2 regions of the Rhizobium sp. BK181 genome follow, and region 1 is predicted to be linked to the other one. Evidence: predicted binding sites of a transcription regulator. Region 1 holds the regulator's gene; the other holds the start of a gene.
The links. The regulator LexA, encoded in region 1, represses DNA repair genes until DNA is damaged. The targets are predictions, from matches to a motif close to TGTTCNNNNTGTGTTCNG.
Positions count from the first base shown of each region.

Region 2: a site for LexA is predicted at 2,624-2,641, ahead of FHT77_RS05935 (YifB family Mg chelatase-like AAA ATPase). Genes of this name have one in related genera too.

Region 1 covers NZ_JACHZA010000011.1:48,838-56,429, forward strand. Annotated here, with positions in the region: gene FHT77_RS21680 (FtsB family cell division protein) at 1-285, opposite strand, end outside; gene eno (phosphopyruvate hydratase) at 427-1,701, opposite strand; gene kdsA (3-deoxy-8-phosphooctulonate synthase) at 1,843-2,685, opposite strand; gene FHT77_RS21695 (VOC family protein) at 2,682-3,566, opposite strand; gene lexA (transcriptional repressor LexA) at 3,767-4,483, shown strand; gene FHT77_RS21705 (ComEC/Rec2 family competence protein) at 4,464-6,800, opposite strand; gene FHT77_RS31515 (hypothetical protein) at 6,799-7,020, shown strand; gene gltA (citrate synthase) at 7,211-7,592, shown strand, end outside.
Region 2 covers NZ_JACHZA010000001.1:1,176,012-1,183,603, forward strand. Annotated here, with positions in the region: gene cysK (cysteine synthase A) at 1-949, shown strand, start outside; gene FHT77_RS05935 (YifB family Mg chelatase-like AAA ATPase) at 999-2,531, opposite strand; gene gshB (glutathione synthase) at 2,795-3,739, opposite strand; gene FHT77_RS05945 (cupin domain-containing protein) at 3,834-4,343, opposite strand; gene FHT77_RS05950 (ABC transporter ATP-binding protein) at 4,437-5,534, opposite strand; gene ugpE (sn-glycerol-3-phosphate ABC transporter permease UgpE) at 5,546-6,388, opposite strand; gene FHT77_RS05960 (ABC transporter permease subunit) at 6,402-7,379, opposite strand; gene FHT77_RS05965 (extracellular solute-binding protein) at 7,461-7,592, opposite strand, start outside.

The sequences.
Region 1 (7,592 bases):
GGCACGAGAAACATTAAGCTGAAGACGCGCTTTCTCGTCCAGCATATCCTTGTCCATCGAACCGTCACTCAGCAGCGCGACCTGCTTTTCGAGATGCTCGCGCTTGCCTTTCAGAACCGCCAACTCCCTCTCACGCGCTATCCGCTGGCGCTCGAACCCTTCGGTTGCCCGCAGACCGTAATCACCATGAATACAATGATAGCCGAAGTAGGAAAGAAACGCGACCGTCATGGCTGGAACCACGAAACGACCGATCTTTTTCTTCTTGTGATGCTTTGTCCACATAAACGCACGCTCGAACGCATTACCTCGATGCGCTCAAGACTACCGGGCAGAGATTAACTGTCCGTTGACTATGAAAAATCAGGCAAGAAAAAACCCGCGCCTTTCGAAGGCGCGGGTCGAAGTGGTTAAAATCAGGCGCAATTAACCGCGGATGATCGAGCGGCCGGCATAGCGGGCCTGCGGGCCAAGACCTTCTTCGATGCGGATCAGCTGGTTGTACTTGGCGAGGCGATCCGAGCGCGACAGCGAGCCGGTCTTGATCTGACCGCAGTTGGTGGCAACCGCGAGGTCAGCGATCGTCGAATCTTCGGTTTCGCCCGAACGGTGCGACATGACCGCGGTGTAGGCTGCCTTGTGCGCGGTGTTGACGGCATCGAGCGTTTCCGTCAGCGAGCCGATCTGGTTGACCTTGATGAGGATCGAGTTGGCGACGCCCATCTTGATACCGTCGCGCAGGCGAGCCGAGTTGGTGACGAAGAGATCGTCGCCGACCAGCTGGACCTTCTTGCCAGCGAGATCGGTCAGAGCCTTCCAGCCGTCCCAATCGTCTTCGGCCATGCCGTCTTCGATCGAGATGATCGGATACTGGGCAGCGAGCTGAGCAAGGTATTCGGCCATGGCGCCCGGCTCCAGAGTGCGACCTTCGCCTTCGAGCACGTACTTGCCGTCCTTGAAGAATTCGGTCGAGGCGCAATCAAGGCCAAGGCAGATATCGTCACCCGGCTTGTAGCCGGCTTTCTCGATCGACTTCATGATGAAGTCGAGGGCTTCAGGGGCGCTCTTCAGGCCCGGCGCGAAACCGCCTTCGTCGCCAACGTTGGTGTTGTGACCCTGAGCCGACAGTTCCTTCTTGAGGACGTGGAAAACTTCCGAGCCCATGCGAACGGCTTCGCGGATAGAATCGGCGCCAACCGGAAGGATCATGAATTCCTGGAAGTCGATCGGGTTGTCGGCATGCGCGCCGCCGTTGATGATGTTCATCATCGGAACCGGCAGCAGGTGGGCGGAAGCGCCACCGACGTAGCGGTAGAGCGGCAGTCCGGCAGCCTGCGCAGCGGCCTTGGCAACAGCGAGCGATACGCCGAGGATGGCGTTGGCGCCGAGGCGCGACTTGTTCGGCGTGCCGTCCAGCTCGATCATGATGTTGTCGATCTGGATCTGGTTTTCGGCATCGATGCCGCCGATTGCGTCGAAGATTTCCGTGTTGGCGGCTTCGACAGCCTTTTCCACACCCTTGCCGAGGTAGCGCTTGCCACCATCGCGAACTTCGACGGCTTCATGCGCGCCGGTCGACGCGCCCGACGGAACCGCCGCGCGGCCCATGCTGCCATCTTCCAGATAGACATCGACTTCGACGGTGGGGTTGCCACGGCTGTCGAGAATCTCGCGGGCGATAATGTCGGTAATTGCGGTCATCGGCTTTTCCTACTTGAGGGTGGATAAATCGTTTGAAATCCGTCTTAATCGAAGACGCGCAAATTACAATGGCGCTTTGCGCATGCTTCGCAGCGATGTTCGTGCGTGGCCTATTACACGAACATGTCAGTCTTTTGAACGTCAGGTTTTCGCGATCGCGTCGAAGGCCAGGAGCTTTTCGAGAAGCCTCGGCATGTCCTTGAGATAGACCATGTTCGGACCGTCAGACGGCGCGTTGTCAGGATCTTCGTGCGTTTCGACGAACACACCGGCGACACCGACGGCAACGGCCGCGCGCGCCAGCGTCTCCACGAATTCGCGCTGGCCGCCGCTGGAACCACCCTGCCCTCCGGGCTGCTGCACCGAATGGGTGGCGTCGAAAACAACAGGGGCGCCCATCGCCGCCATGATCGGCAGCGAGCGCATATCGGAGACCAGCGTGTTGTAGCCGAAGGAAGCGCCGCGCTCGCAAAGCAGGATATTCGGGTTGCCGCTGGAATTGAGCTTGTTCAAGACATTCTTCATGTCCCAAGGGGCAAGGAACTGGCCCTTCTTGACGTTGATTGTGCGACCGGTTTTGGCGGCTGCGACCAGCAGGTCTGTCTGGCGACTGAGAAAGGCCGGGATCTGCAGGACGTCGACGACCGTCGCCACCTCGGTGCACTGCTCCTCGGTATGGATGTCGGTCAGGACAGGAAAACCGTATTCCTTCTTGAGGTCGGAAAAAACCTCCAGCGCCTTATCAAGGCCGATGCCGCGCTGGGCGGAGAGCGATGTCCGGTTCGCCTTGTCAAAGGAGGACTTGTAGACAAGGCCGAGACCAAGCTTGTCGCAAAGCTCCTTCAATACACCGGCGACCATGAACGCATGTTCGCGGCTCTCCATCTGACACGGTCCGGCAATCAGCGACAGCTTGCCGGTATTCGAAAAGGTGACGCGGCCGGCGCCTTCGCCGACCGCGACTTCGGAATTTGTCTGGCTCATCGTTTCTCCTCGAAGGCGAAGAGCGCACCCTGCCCGGGCGCTGCCTTCACCAGAATTCGATTGTTCTTGCGCGTGTAGGTCATCCCGTTAGCAGCCAAATGCGCTTCTGTCACGGCGAGATCACCGACCTTGAAAACAACGGCAACGCCGCGAAGGCCGCGATCGTCTGAGGGAGCAGAAATATCGAAGTAGGCATCCAGTCCATCGGGGGACAGAACGATGATCCTGGCGTTGGGCGTTGCAACACTTACACCAAAGGCCTCGTTGATCACCGTCAGGCCGTGCGCCGCCGCGCGCACAAATGGTCCAAACGCCTTTGGGTCCGGCGCGCCAAGAACGATCTCCGCGATCCCGCCCACGCCATTTGGGTGCACTTGCAGTGCCCTTCGATCGGCAGGCAGCGGATTGACCCTCTGGCAGGTGAAAAAAAAGAAATCAGGTGCGCGCAGGTCAACTGCGAACGCGAGTTTGAATGCAGCAGTGGCTTCCGAGCCGTCGGGCATCTTCATCGGCCGCTCGAACTGCAGCATCTCACCGCCGTTGATCTTCTCCCCAAGGAATCTAGCGTGGTCGCGGTCGGCGTCCCCCGTCGCGAAGACCACTGCGGACAGTCCATCCTCGCCGCATCGAAACCGAAAGGCACGGTCACGCGCGGTGAAGACGTTGCCCTTCCTCGCCGACGCCTCGTGCAGTTCAAGGCTGGCGACGCCCAGTGGCTCCAGATAAGTTTCGTCGGCGAAGAAGATACAGGCGTTCTCTGTTCCGAACGGGTGCCGCGCATCTGGCGCGACGGTGAATCCCAGCATTCCGAGGCGCTCGCGCGCAAGCCTGATGTTGGACACCGGCAGCACAATGTGGTCCAGCGGATGTGCTTCGCTCATGGCAAACTCCCCGGGGATTTGCGAAGATGTGCGCCGGGCAAGAGAACAATGCAACCCCCTTCTCCGCATTCACTCAAAAGCGACGCAAAAACTGAACAAGTTGCAGGCAAGTTTTACGAAAATTTAGGTACTTGCAGAACACATATGGAACATATAGTGTCTGTTCTGGCTTTGTTTCACAACTCTGGGGTTCAACTTCGATGCTGACGCGCAAGCAACAGGAGCTTCTTCTCTTCATTCACGAACGAATGAAGGAGTCCGGTGTCCCCCCATCTTTCGACGAAATGAAGGACGCTCTCGATCTCGCGTCGAAGTCGGGCATCCACCGCCTGATTACGGCGCTGGAAGAACGCGGCTTCATTCGCCGACTGCCGAATCGAGCCCGCGCTCTGGAGGTCATCAAGCTGCCAGAGGCATATAATCCCAGTCTCCAGCCGCGCCGCGGTTTCTCGCCGAGCGTGATCGAGGGCAGCCTTGGCAAACCTCAACCGGTCGCGCCGCCAAAGCCGGCCGCGCATGCGGACAATGGCAATTCGGCCTCTGTACCTGTTATGGGGCGGATCGCTGCAGGCGTGCCAATTTCTGCAATCCAGAACAATACGCACGACATCACGGTTCCGGCCGACATGCTTGGCCCAGGCGAGCATTATGCGCTCGAGGTGAAGGGTGACTCGATGATCGAGGCCGGCATCTTCGACGGCGATACGGTGATTATCCGCAACGGCAGCACCGCCAACGCCGGCGATATTGTTGTCGCACTTGTCGATGACGAGGAAGCAACCCTCAAGCGCTTCCGCCGCAAGGGCGCTTCGATCGCGCTTGAAGCTGCGAACCCGGCTTATGAAACGCGTATTTTCGGACCCGATCGCGTCAAGGTTCAGGGCAAGCTGGTCGGCCTCATTCGCCGCTATCACTAAAGACAGGCGGCTCTCCATCGAAGGTGCCGCTTCGCCAATTGTATGCCCGATGCCGCATCCAGGGCCGGTCAAGTGTCTTGTAGGCCGTCGTCACGACAGGCGTTCCCTGTTCGTCTATTCGTATCTCTGCCGCACCCGAGCGGCGCAAGGTTTCCCCCGTGAACAACAATGCACCTGACCGGCATTCGCTTGCGCGCAGGCGAGCGGGTGTAACGACGATGTCGGCGGTGTCGCAGGCAGCGCCGACGTAGGCGGGATCTTCGACGATCGTCAGAACGTAGCCGCTGTCGTGCGCCGCTGTGCACCAAGCGCCTTTCAGGCAGACGAAACGGTTCTCAACGCCTCTCGCAACGACCTGCCGCAACGCGTTGCGAGCGTTATGCAATTCGTCGGCCGAGAGCCTCCGAGGCTTGCCGTCGCCGTCTCGCCGGCGGACCGGTTTGACACCCTCTATCAGGAGCGGCGGCCGGGCTTGCTCCGCAACCAGAGCCCTTCGCCATTGGTCGAAAATGAAGTCGGGTGGGCGCGTCCGGTTGGAAGCAATAACCTGATTGTCGACAATCGCGACGAGACCGCCATCCTCGGCAATGATGAAATCTGGCGCCGGTCTGGACGGCGCGAGCACAACGAACAGAGTTGCCAACGCGATCGCAACAGCGCCAAGGTACCGCAGTCTGGTGCGCAGAAGCGCAAGCACGAGGAAGCCTGCGACGGCGACAGGAAAGTACCAAACCGGCAATCGACCGATATCGACGTTGCCGCCCCATCCCGAGACCATCTTTGCAATGGCGATCACAATTTCGAGCCCGAACCCGGCGATTTTCCAGGGAACGACATCGAGGCCAAACGGCGTCAGCAGCATCGCGAACATGCCCATAGGCATCACCACGAAGGAGATTACCGGCATGGCCATGAGATTTGCGGGCAATCCATAAGCGCTGAGCCGATGGAAATGTTCGACTGCAAAGAGCGCGGTCGAGAAGCCTCCGATCATTGAGGAAAGGAGGATGCCAGCAAAGAAGCGTGCGACAAAAACTACGGGCTTCACTGCCCTGACTTGCAGCAAGGGATGTTCGCGCGCGGCTCGCTTCGACCACATCGCATAACCGGCAACCAGCGCAAGAGTCGCCGCAAATGACATCTGGAAGCTCGGGCCTAGCGCCTCGGATGGAGACAAGAGCAGAATCACCCAAGCCGATAGGGCAATGTTGCGTAGACTGATTGACGGCCTGTCGAAGAATACAGCGGCCAGCATGATTGCCATCATGATGAAGGCTCGCTCTGCCGAGACCGCAAAGCCCGAGATCATGTAATAGGCTGTCAGGGCGACGAGCGCGCCAGCAGCTGCAATCTTCTTGGTCGGGTACGCCTGCGTAACGGATGGAAACAGGCTCAGCAGTTGGCGTAGGCCGACGAAGAAGATACCCGCGGAGAGCGCCATGTTGAGACCGGAGATTGCCACGATATGCGCCAGACCCGCCTGTCGCAGCGCGTCGGTGGTTTCCCGCGAGATCGCGCGCCGCTCGTCGGTGACAAGCGACGCCGCAAAGGCGCCGGTGTCGCCCGGCAGGATTCCACGGATGCGGTCTCCAATTCCGCTTCGAAGACCATCCAGCCAGTTGGCTCCGCGCTCCGAAATCGATGGTGTGCCGACCGCTGGCGGCATTGAAACGCTTGGCGAACCATAAAAGAAACCGTTCGCGCCAATCTCGTCGAAATAGGCGCTGAAGGCGAAGTCGTTGAGCCCAGGCAGCGCCGGTCCCGCAGGCGGGGTCAATCGTGCCCGTCCCGTCAACCACTCCCCGATTTCGAACGGTTCTTTCTGCCCACGCGCGACGACTGAAACCCGGTCTAGCGGCCGCCTAATCTGAGGCGACTGGGTGCCGGAAATGGAGACGATATAGCGCCAACGACCCGCGCCATCCCCCTCCCGACGCTCGACCCGACCAGTGATCGTTGTGGTGACGGGCGTATCCAGTATGACGGTCGCCCTGCTCCGCGTTTCGTATTGGGCCGAAAGCATTCCCGCGACGCAAAGCAAGCCGGCCAGTGCTGAACTCCGGACAAACGGACGCCCTTGGCCCGCCGCCATTGCAACAAGTGCCAACACAACAACCCATGCCATCAAGCGCGTCGTGGGAGGGTCACTTGCGAGTTCGAACCAGAGGACGGCGCCGGCTCCGAGGAAGACCGGCGAGAACAGAAACAACCGTCCATGTTCCATCTCCGCTGTCGCGGAACCTTGGAGCCATGAAGCCCAGTCCCGTGTCGCAGCTTTGATCCGTGTCGGCCACGCGATGGAGGACTGCGTGCGCATGGCCGGCAACAGCTTGGCGGCCGATCGATTCAACAGGAGAGACCGCTCCGCTGCACGCGCGGAAGCATCCGCGGCAGGCGCGGCCTTCGTTACTTCAAATGGCTTCAACCCCGGCATGCATTTGCGCCAAAAAACAGCCGCCCTTGCAACCACAATGCAAGCTATCGAGGCGTCAGGCAATAATAATCGATTGAAATCTGAAGGAAAATCTGAACGCTGAAAAGCCAAGGATTATCATCGGCTTCTGCTATGCGCAGGGCTCATCGCAGCAGTGCCCAAAAGTTGATACTGCAATGCACAAAATGGCATCACGGTAACTTGGCATTAGGCGCGCGATCATATAGCAATCATCGACGACGCTTAACCCTATGGCGCTTTTATGGCGCCACCCGCCAGTTTGGAGGATCAGAATGACGGAACAAAGCGCAACACTGAAAATCGGTGACAAATCAGTCGATCTCGCCGTCAAGAGCGGCACGATCGGTCCTGATGTCATCGATATCGGCGCCCTCTATAAGAACACGGCTTCCTTCACTTACGATCCTGGTTTCACCTCGACCGCATCCTGTGAATCGAAAATCACCTACATCGACGGCGACGCCGGTGTGCTATTGCATCGCGGCTATCCGATCGAACAGCTTGCCGAGCACGGTGACTTCCTCGAAGTCTGCTATCTGCTTCTCTACGGCGAACTGCCGACCGCTGCCCAGAAGAAGGATTTCGACTATCGCGTCACGCATCACACGATGGTGCATGAACAGATGAGCCGGTTCTTTACGGGCTTCCGCCGCG
Region 2 (7,592 bases), on a different contig from region 1:
GGGCCGCGGCCGCATCTATTCCTCGATCACCGAGACCATCGGTGACACGCCAATCGTGCGGCTCGACAAGCTCGCCAAGGCGAAGGGCGTCAAAGCGAACCTCCTGGCGAAGCTGGAATTCTTCAATCCGATTGCTTCCGTGAAGGACCGCATCGGCGTCGCAATGATCGAGTCGCTGGAGTCACTGGGCAAGATTTCGCCCGGCAAGACGACCCTGATCGAGCCGACATCGGGCAATACCGGAATTGCGCTCGCCTTTGCAGCAGCGGCCAAGGGGTACAAACTGATCCTCACGATGCCGGAAACCATGTCCGTCGAGCGCCGCAAGATGCTGGCACTGCTCGGCGCCGAACTCGTGCTCACCGAAGGTCCGAAGGGAATGAAGGGCGCGATCGCCAAGGCCGAGGAATTGGCGGCGACACTGCCCGATGCGATTATCCCGCAGCAGTTCGAAAATCCTGCCAATCCAGAAATCCACCGCCGCACGACAGCCGAGGAGATCTGGAACGATACCGACGGTGCGGTCGATATCCTGGTTGCCGGCATCGGCACCGGCGGCACCATCACCGGCGCGGGCCAGGTGCTAAAATCGAAGAAGCCTGGCTTCAAGGTCGTCGCCGTCGAACCTGCGGAATCTCCCGTCCTTTCCGGCGGCCAGCCGGGTCCGCACAAGATCCAGGGCATCGGCGCAGGCTTCGCGCCGGCGATCCTCGATACGCACATCTACGACGAAATCGTCACGGTCAGCAGCCCCGAAGCGCTTGACCTTGCCCGCGAGGTTGCCAGGCTGGAAGGCGTGCCGGTCGGCATTTCCTCGGGCGCAGCCTTGGCCGCCGCAATCAAAATCGGCAGCCGTGAGGAGAACGCGGGGAAAAACATCGTCGTGATCATCCCATCCTTTGCCGAACGTTATCTCTCCACGGCCCTGTTTGAGGGGCTTGGCGGCTAAGCCGGCATTCCTGACGCGGGGCGCTCTCGGCGGGCGCCCCCCTTTCGTTTCAGGCGGGCGTGGTCAGACGTTCGCCGGCGATGCGATAGGAGATCGCCTCGGCGAGGTGGATGCGACCCACCATCTCATTGCCATCGAGATCCGCGAGCGTACGCGCGACCTTCAGGACCCGATGATATCCGCGCGCCGAGAACTTCATTTTTTCGGCTGCGTCGCGGAGCAACTGCAGGCCGGAAGCATCCGGTGCGGCGTATGCCTCGATCATGGCGGTCGAGCACCGGGCGTTGGTCCCGATTGCCCCCGGGCTCGCCGCCTTGAAGCGATCCCGCTGAATCTCGCGCGCACGGGCGACGCGGCGGGCGATATCCACGCTCCTTTCAGCAGGCATCGGTCGAATGAGATCGAAGGCGGAGACAGCCGGAACATCGATGCGGATGTCGATGCGATCCATCAGCGGGCCTGAAATGCGCGACTGATAGTCCGTCATGCAGCGTGGACCGCGTACGCAACTATGGCCAGGTTCGCCGGCCATGCCGCAGCGACAGGGGTTCATCGCCGCGACGAGCTGGATGTTGGCCGGATAGGCCACACGATGATTGGCGCGGGCGATGATGCATTCGCCTGTTTCGAGCGGTTGCCGCAGAGCATCGAGCGCCTGCGGCGAAAATTCGGGAAACTCATCGAGAAACAGCACGCCATGGTGGGCCAGCGACGCCTCGCCGGGCTTTGCGCGCAAGCCGCCGCCGACGAGGGCTGCCATGGTGGCGGAATGATGCGGCGTACGGAAGGGGCGTCGATCCGAGAGCTTCCCGCCAGATAGTTGGCCGGCTACCGAATGAATCATCGAGACTTCGAGAAGTTCCGCGGCCGAAAGCGGCGGCAGAATCGATGGCAACCGGGCGGCAAGCATGGATTTTCCGGAACCGGGAGGACCGACCATCAGGAGATTGTGGCCGCCGGCCGCCGCAACTTCCAGCGCCCGCTTGGCGCTTTCCTGCCCCTTGATATCGGCAAGATCAGGCAGGCTGACCGTATTGGCGCGGATCGAGGGTTCTGGACGGGAGAGAACCTGGGTGCCGCGAAAATGATTGGCGAGCGCGATCAGGCTGCGCGGCGCGAGGATGTCGATATCCGGTCCCGCCCAGGCCGCCTCCGCGCCGCTTTCGGCCGGGCAAATCAATCCCTTGCCGATGGCGTTGGCGCCAATCGCGGCCGGCAACGCCCCGGCGACGGGAGCGATCGTCCCATCCAGATTGAGTTCGCCAATCACCACGTAGTCGGAGAGCGCATCCGCGGGAATGGCGCCCAAGGCGGCCATCAGGCCAAGGGCGATCGGCAGGTCGAAATGGGAGCCTTCCTTGGGCAGGTCCGCCGGCGCCAGGTTGACAGTAATCTTCTTGGCCGGGAGGGCCAGGCCCGAGGCGTGCAGCGCGGCGTGAACGCGCTCGCGGCTTTCCGCCACCGCCTTATCAGGAAGGCCCACGATCTGGGTGACGACCCGGCCGGGCGCGACCATGACCTGGACCTCGACCGGAACACCCTCAATGCCCTGAAATGCAAGCGTGTTGACGCGTGCGACCATGCCCCATCCCCTGTGCCGCAACCCACTACACTGCAGTTTAACGACGTATCATTGTCGCCAATTGCAATCTTGCATAGAAACGGGAATGAAACAAGAACAATAAAAGAACAGATTCAAGCCAACGCTGTGGGTAGGTTGTGGCAGGTTGCAGCGAGAGAACAAAGCGGTCGATTTATTCCGACCGTGTCGAGCGGGAATGTCTTGAAGAAAGAAATGTCCGTAGAGCCGCGCGTCCGTTCCCAGCGCGCGGCCACAAAGCGCGCCTAGCGCTTCTGCTCGATCGCATCCCACAACAAGGCGGCGATATCGGCACCACCGAATTTGCGCACTTCGCGGATGCCGGTCGGCGAGGTGACGTTGATCTCCGTCATGTAGTCGCCGATGACGTCGATGCCAACGAAGAGGAAGCCGCGTTCCTTCAGCGCAGGGCCGATGCGCTTGCAGATTTCGATCTCGCGGGCCGTCAGTTCAGTCGCCTCGGCGCGTCCTCCGACATGCATGTTGGAACGGCTGTCGTGCTCGGCGGGCACGCGATTGATGGCGCCGACGGGCTCGCCGTCGACGAGCAGGATGCGCTTGTCGCCCTTGCGAACATCAGGAAGGTACTGCTGCGCAATGAAAGGTTCGCGGAAGAGTTGACCGAACATTTCTAGCAGGGACGACAGGTTGCGGTCGTCCTTTGTCGAATGGAAAACGCCGGCGCCGCCATTGCCGTAGAGCGGCTTCAGGATGATGTCGCCCATCTCGTCTCGGAAGCGGCGAATTTCCGCTGCATCCTTGGTGATCAGCGTCTTCGGCATCAGATCGGCAAATTCGGTGACGAAGATCTTTTCGGGAGAGTTCCGAACCCAGGCCGGATCATTGACGACCAGCGTCTTCGGATGGATCCGCTCCAGCAGGTGGGTCGAGGTGATATAGGCCATGTCGAACGGCGGATCCTGGCGCAGCAGGATCACGTCCATGGTGGAAAGGTCGACGCGTTCGGGCGCCCCGAGCTCGAAATGATCACCCTTGACGTCGCGCAACACCATCGGCTCCACCGTGGCGTACAGATTGCCGTCCCGGAAGCTCAGGCGCTCAGGCGTGTAATGGAAAAGCTTGTAGCCGCGGGCCTGCGCTTCCAGGCTCATCGCAAAGGTGGAATCGCCCGCGATATTGATGCCGGCGACATGATCCATCTGGACCGCTACGTTTCTGATCTTAGCCATTTCCGTCCCTTAGCTGATGCCGGACAGATGTAGGCTGCAGATGCCCCGAAAGCAACGCCAATCAACGGCTTCGTTGTGGCGGGACCGGAAATCGTCAGGCGGCGATGCCGCTCTTTTGGACCTCGCCGCGCAACAGGCTCTTCAGCCGGTAGGCGAGCGCGACCGGCTTCGGGAACGGCTTCCTCAGGAACGCAACCTTGCGCACGTAACTGTCCACGCGCCAGCTGGCCCAGGTGCCCGCAGCGAAGAAGGCAACATCGCCGGCTTGCAGTGTCCGCTCCGTGCCGTCCCCGGCAACGATATGGACGCCGCCTTCGAGGATCATCACCGTTTCGTCCCAGTAGAAGTGCCAACGGAATTCGCCGGCCGTGCAATCCCAGATCGCCGTATAGGCTCCATCGTCATTGCTGCGTGAATGCTCGCCGGTGCGCGCCTCAGGGTTACCGCTGATCACCCAATCGGGATTGATCGGCGTCGCGCGCATGTCGAAAGTATCGCCGGACTTCGCCACGAATGTCTTTGCTTGCGGCTGCGGCAGGCTCGGAAAGGGCACCACGCGCGCCGCCATCGCGACCACGCTTGCCAGCATCATATGAATACCCATGAGCCCCCCAGCTATCCAATCCGTGTTGGGATAGCAGAGAGTCGTAAAGGCACCGTACAGTCGATCCGTACAATTTTAAGGATCAGTGAGGCGTCAGGCGATTTCCGTTTTGACCACGGCGGCCGGCGAAGCTGCCGGCTCGCCGATGCGCTTGCCCGTCTCGTGATTGAAGAAATGCAGCCGCTCTGCGCCGATGACCAGCCGTAGTTCGGACTTCAGCTCCGCCTCGGGCGACAGGACCGCGGTCAACTGCTGATCGCCAAGACTTCCGTGCACCAAACGCTGTGAACCCAGCTCTTCGACATAGTCGATCGCGACCGTCATGGCATGTTCACCGGCACGGGCAAGGCGGAGGTCTTCGGCGCGAATCCCGACCGTGACCGGACCCGACGTCGGCGCGCTGCCGGCAAGGTCGATCAGGCTCGGACCGAGCGCCAGTTTGTCGCCGTGCAACTCGCCCTTAAGGAGGTTCATGGCCGGCGAGCCGATGAAGCTGGCCACGAAGGTGGAAGCCGGGCGATGATAGACCTCGAGCGGTGTGCCGATCTGTTCGATCTCTCCATGGCTCAGGACCACGAGGCGATCTGCCAAGGTCATCGCTTCGAGCTGGTCGTGGGTGACATAGAGCGAGGTGGTGCCGAGGCGGCGCTGCAGGCGCTTGATTTCGCCGCGCATGGAAACGCGCAGCTTGGCGTCGAGGTTCGACAGCGGTTCGTCGAACAGGAAGGCAGCCGGCTTGCGAACGATGGCGCGGCCCATGGCGACGCGCTGGCGCTGACCGCCCGATAGCGCCCGAGGCTTGCGGTCGAGATAGGGCTCGAGCTGCAGCATGCGGGCGGCCTCTGCGACGCGAGCGTCGATCTCGGACTTCGGCGTCTTGCGGTTCTTCAGGCCGTATTCCAGGTTCTCGCGCACCGTCATGTGCGGGTAGAGCGCATAGTTCTGGAAGACCATGGCGATGTCGCGATCAGCAGGGTCGACGCTGTTGACCACGCGGTCACCGATGCTGACGGTGCCGTCGGAGATCTCCTCGAGACCGGCCACCATGCGCAGCAGCGTGGACTTGCCGCAACCCGACGGGCCGACCAACACGATGAACTCACCGTCGGCGATCGAGATATCGACGCCGTTCACGGCGCGAACGCCGCCATGATAATCCTTGCAGACCTTCGAGATTTCGATCCGTGCCATGTTTCTCTTCCTTACTTATCGCTCTCGGTGAGGCCCTTGATGAACCATCTCTGGAAAATCACGACGATCAGCACCGGCGGCAGCATTGCCAGCACGGCGAGTGCAAAGGCTTCGTTGTAATCGGGAATTTGCGAACCGACCCAGACCTGCAGGATCGACTTGATGCCGCGCATGAGCGTGAAGAAGCTCTCGTCGGTGGTCATCAGCATCGGCCAGAGATACTGGTTCCAGCCATAGACGAACATGATGATGAAGATCGCCGCCATCATGGTGCGCGACAGCGGGATCAGGATGTCGACGAAGAACTTGAACGGCCCGGCGCCATCGATGCGGGCGGCCTCCAGCAATTCTTCGGGAACGGACTTGAAGAACTGGCGGAAATAGAAGGTGCCGGTCGCCGAGGCGAGCAGCGGCACGATCAGGCCGGTGTAAGTGTTCAGCAGCCCGAGTTTGCTCATCACCTCGTAGGACGGCATGATGCGGACTTCGAGCGGCAAGAGCAGCGTCGTGAAGATGATCCAGAAGGCGAGCGTCGCGAAGCGAAAACGGAAGTAGACGATGGCGTAGGCCGCCATCATCGACAGCACGATCTTGCCGACGGCAAAGCCGATGCCGAGGATGAGCGAGTTCAGCACCATGTTGAGGCCGGTGACCTGGCCGGTGAAGCCGCCCTTCTGGGTCAGGACCTTCTCATAGGTGCCGACGAAATTGTCGCCAGGGAGCAGCATCAGGCCTTTAGTGTGGATTTCAGCCGCCTCGTGCGTCGAGGTCATGAAGGCCACGATCACGGGCACGATCAGGAACAGCGAGCCGAGGATCAGGATCAGATGGTCGAGGGGTTTCGTCTTGTACATTGGTCGTCCCCTCTCACGTGTAGTGGATGCGCTTCTCGATGAAGCGGAACTGGATGATGGTCAGGACGAAGACAACGATCATCAGGATAACCGACTGCGCCGAGGAGCTGCCGATGTCATTGCCGCGGAAGCCGTCCATGTAGACCTTGTAGACAAGGGTGATCGGATTGTTGGCCGGCTTGTCCTTCACCATCACGTCGATGACGCCGAAGGTGTCGAACAGGGCGTAGGTGATGTTGATGATCAGCAGAAAGAAGGCGGTCGGCGCCAATAGCGGCAGCGTCACCGTCCAGAACCGGCGGAAGCCGGAGCGGCAGTCGATGGTGGCGGCTTCGCGCACGGAGACCGGCACGCCCTGAAGACCGGACAGGAAGAAGATGAAGTTGTAGGGGATCTGCTTCCAGACCGCGACGACGATCAGCGCAAAGGCGGTGTCGTAGTAATCGAGACCGACCTGCATGTCCCAGCCGAACCAGGCCGCCAGCTTGACGAAGGGCCCGATGTGCAGGTCGAAGAACATCATGCCGATCAGGCCAGCAACCGGCGGGGCGATCGCGTAGACCGAGATCAGCAGTGTCTTGTAGGCGGAGCTGCCGCGAATGACGGCATCGGCCTTGACCGCCAGCAGCAGGCCGAGCGCCAGCGAGAAGAAGGTCACCAGCGCCGTGAAGACGACCGTGAACTTGGCGATGCTCAGATATTCGGGGCTGAAGATCGCGTCCGTATAGTTGGCGAAGCCGACGAAGGTCGAGCCGAAGCCGAACGGGTCCTCGATATAGAAGGACGACTGCACCGCCTGCACGGACGGCCAGTAGAAGAAAATGAAGATCACCGCGAGCTGCGGCGCCAGAAACAGATAGGGGATGAGCGAGGGCGAGAACTGGACGCGCTTGGCGCCCGATGGCTCGGCAGCGGCTGCCGGTTTCCTGGCGCCTGCCGCGAGGCCCGGAATGAACCGGCCGAAGCGGGGTTGGGATGGAGTATAGGCCACGCGCGGTCCTCTATCGCTGATAGGACCTCCCTTCCGGAGAAGGGAGGTCCATGTTGACTGTCATGGTCGACGCGGCTTGGATCAGCCAGCGGTCTTCGCGAAGCGGGCGAGAAGTTCGTTGCCTTCCTTCTCGATGGTGTCGAACGCGTCCTTGACGGTGGTTTCACCAGCGAAGATGCGGTTGTATTCGCGCTCCATGATCGAGCGGATCTG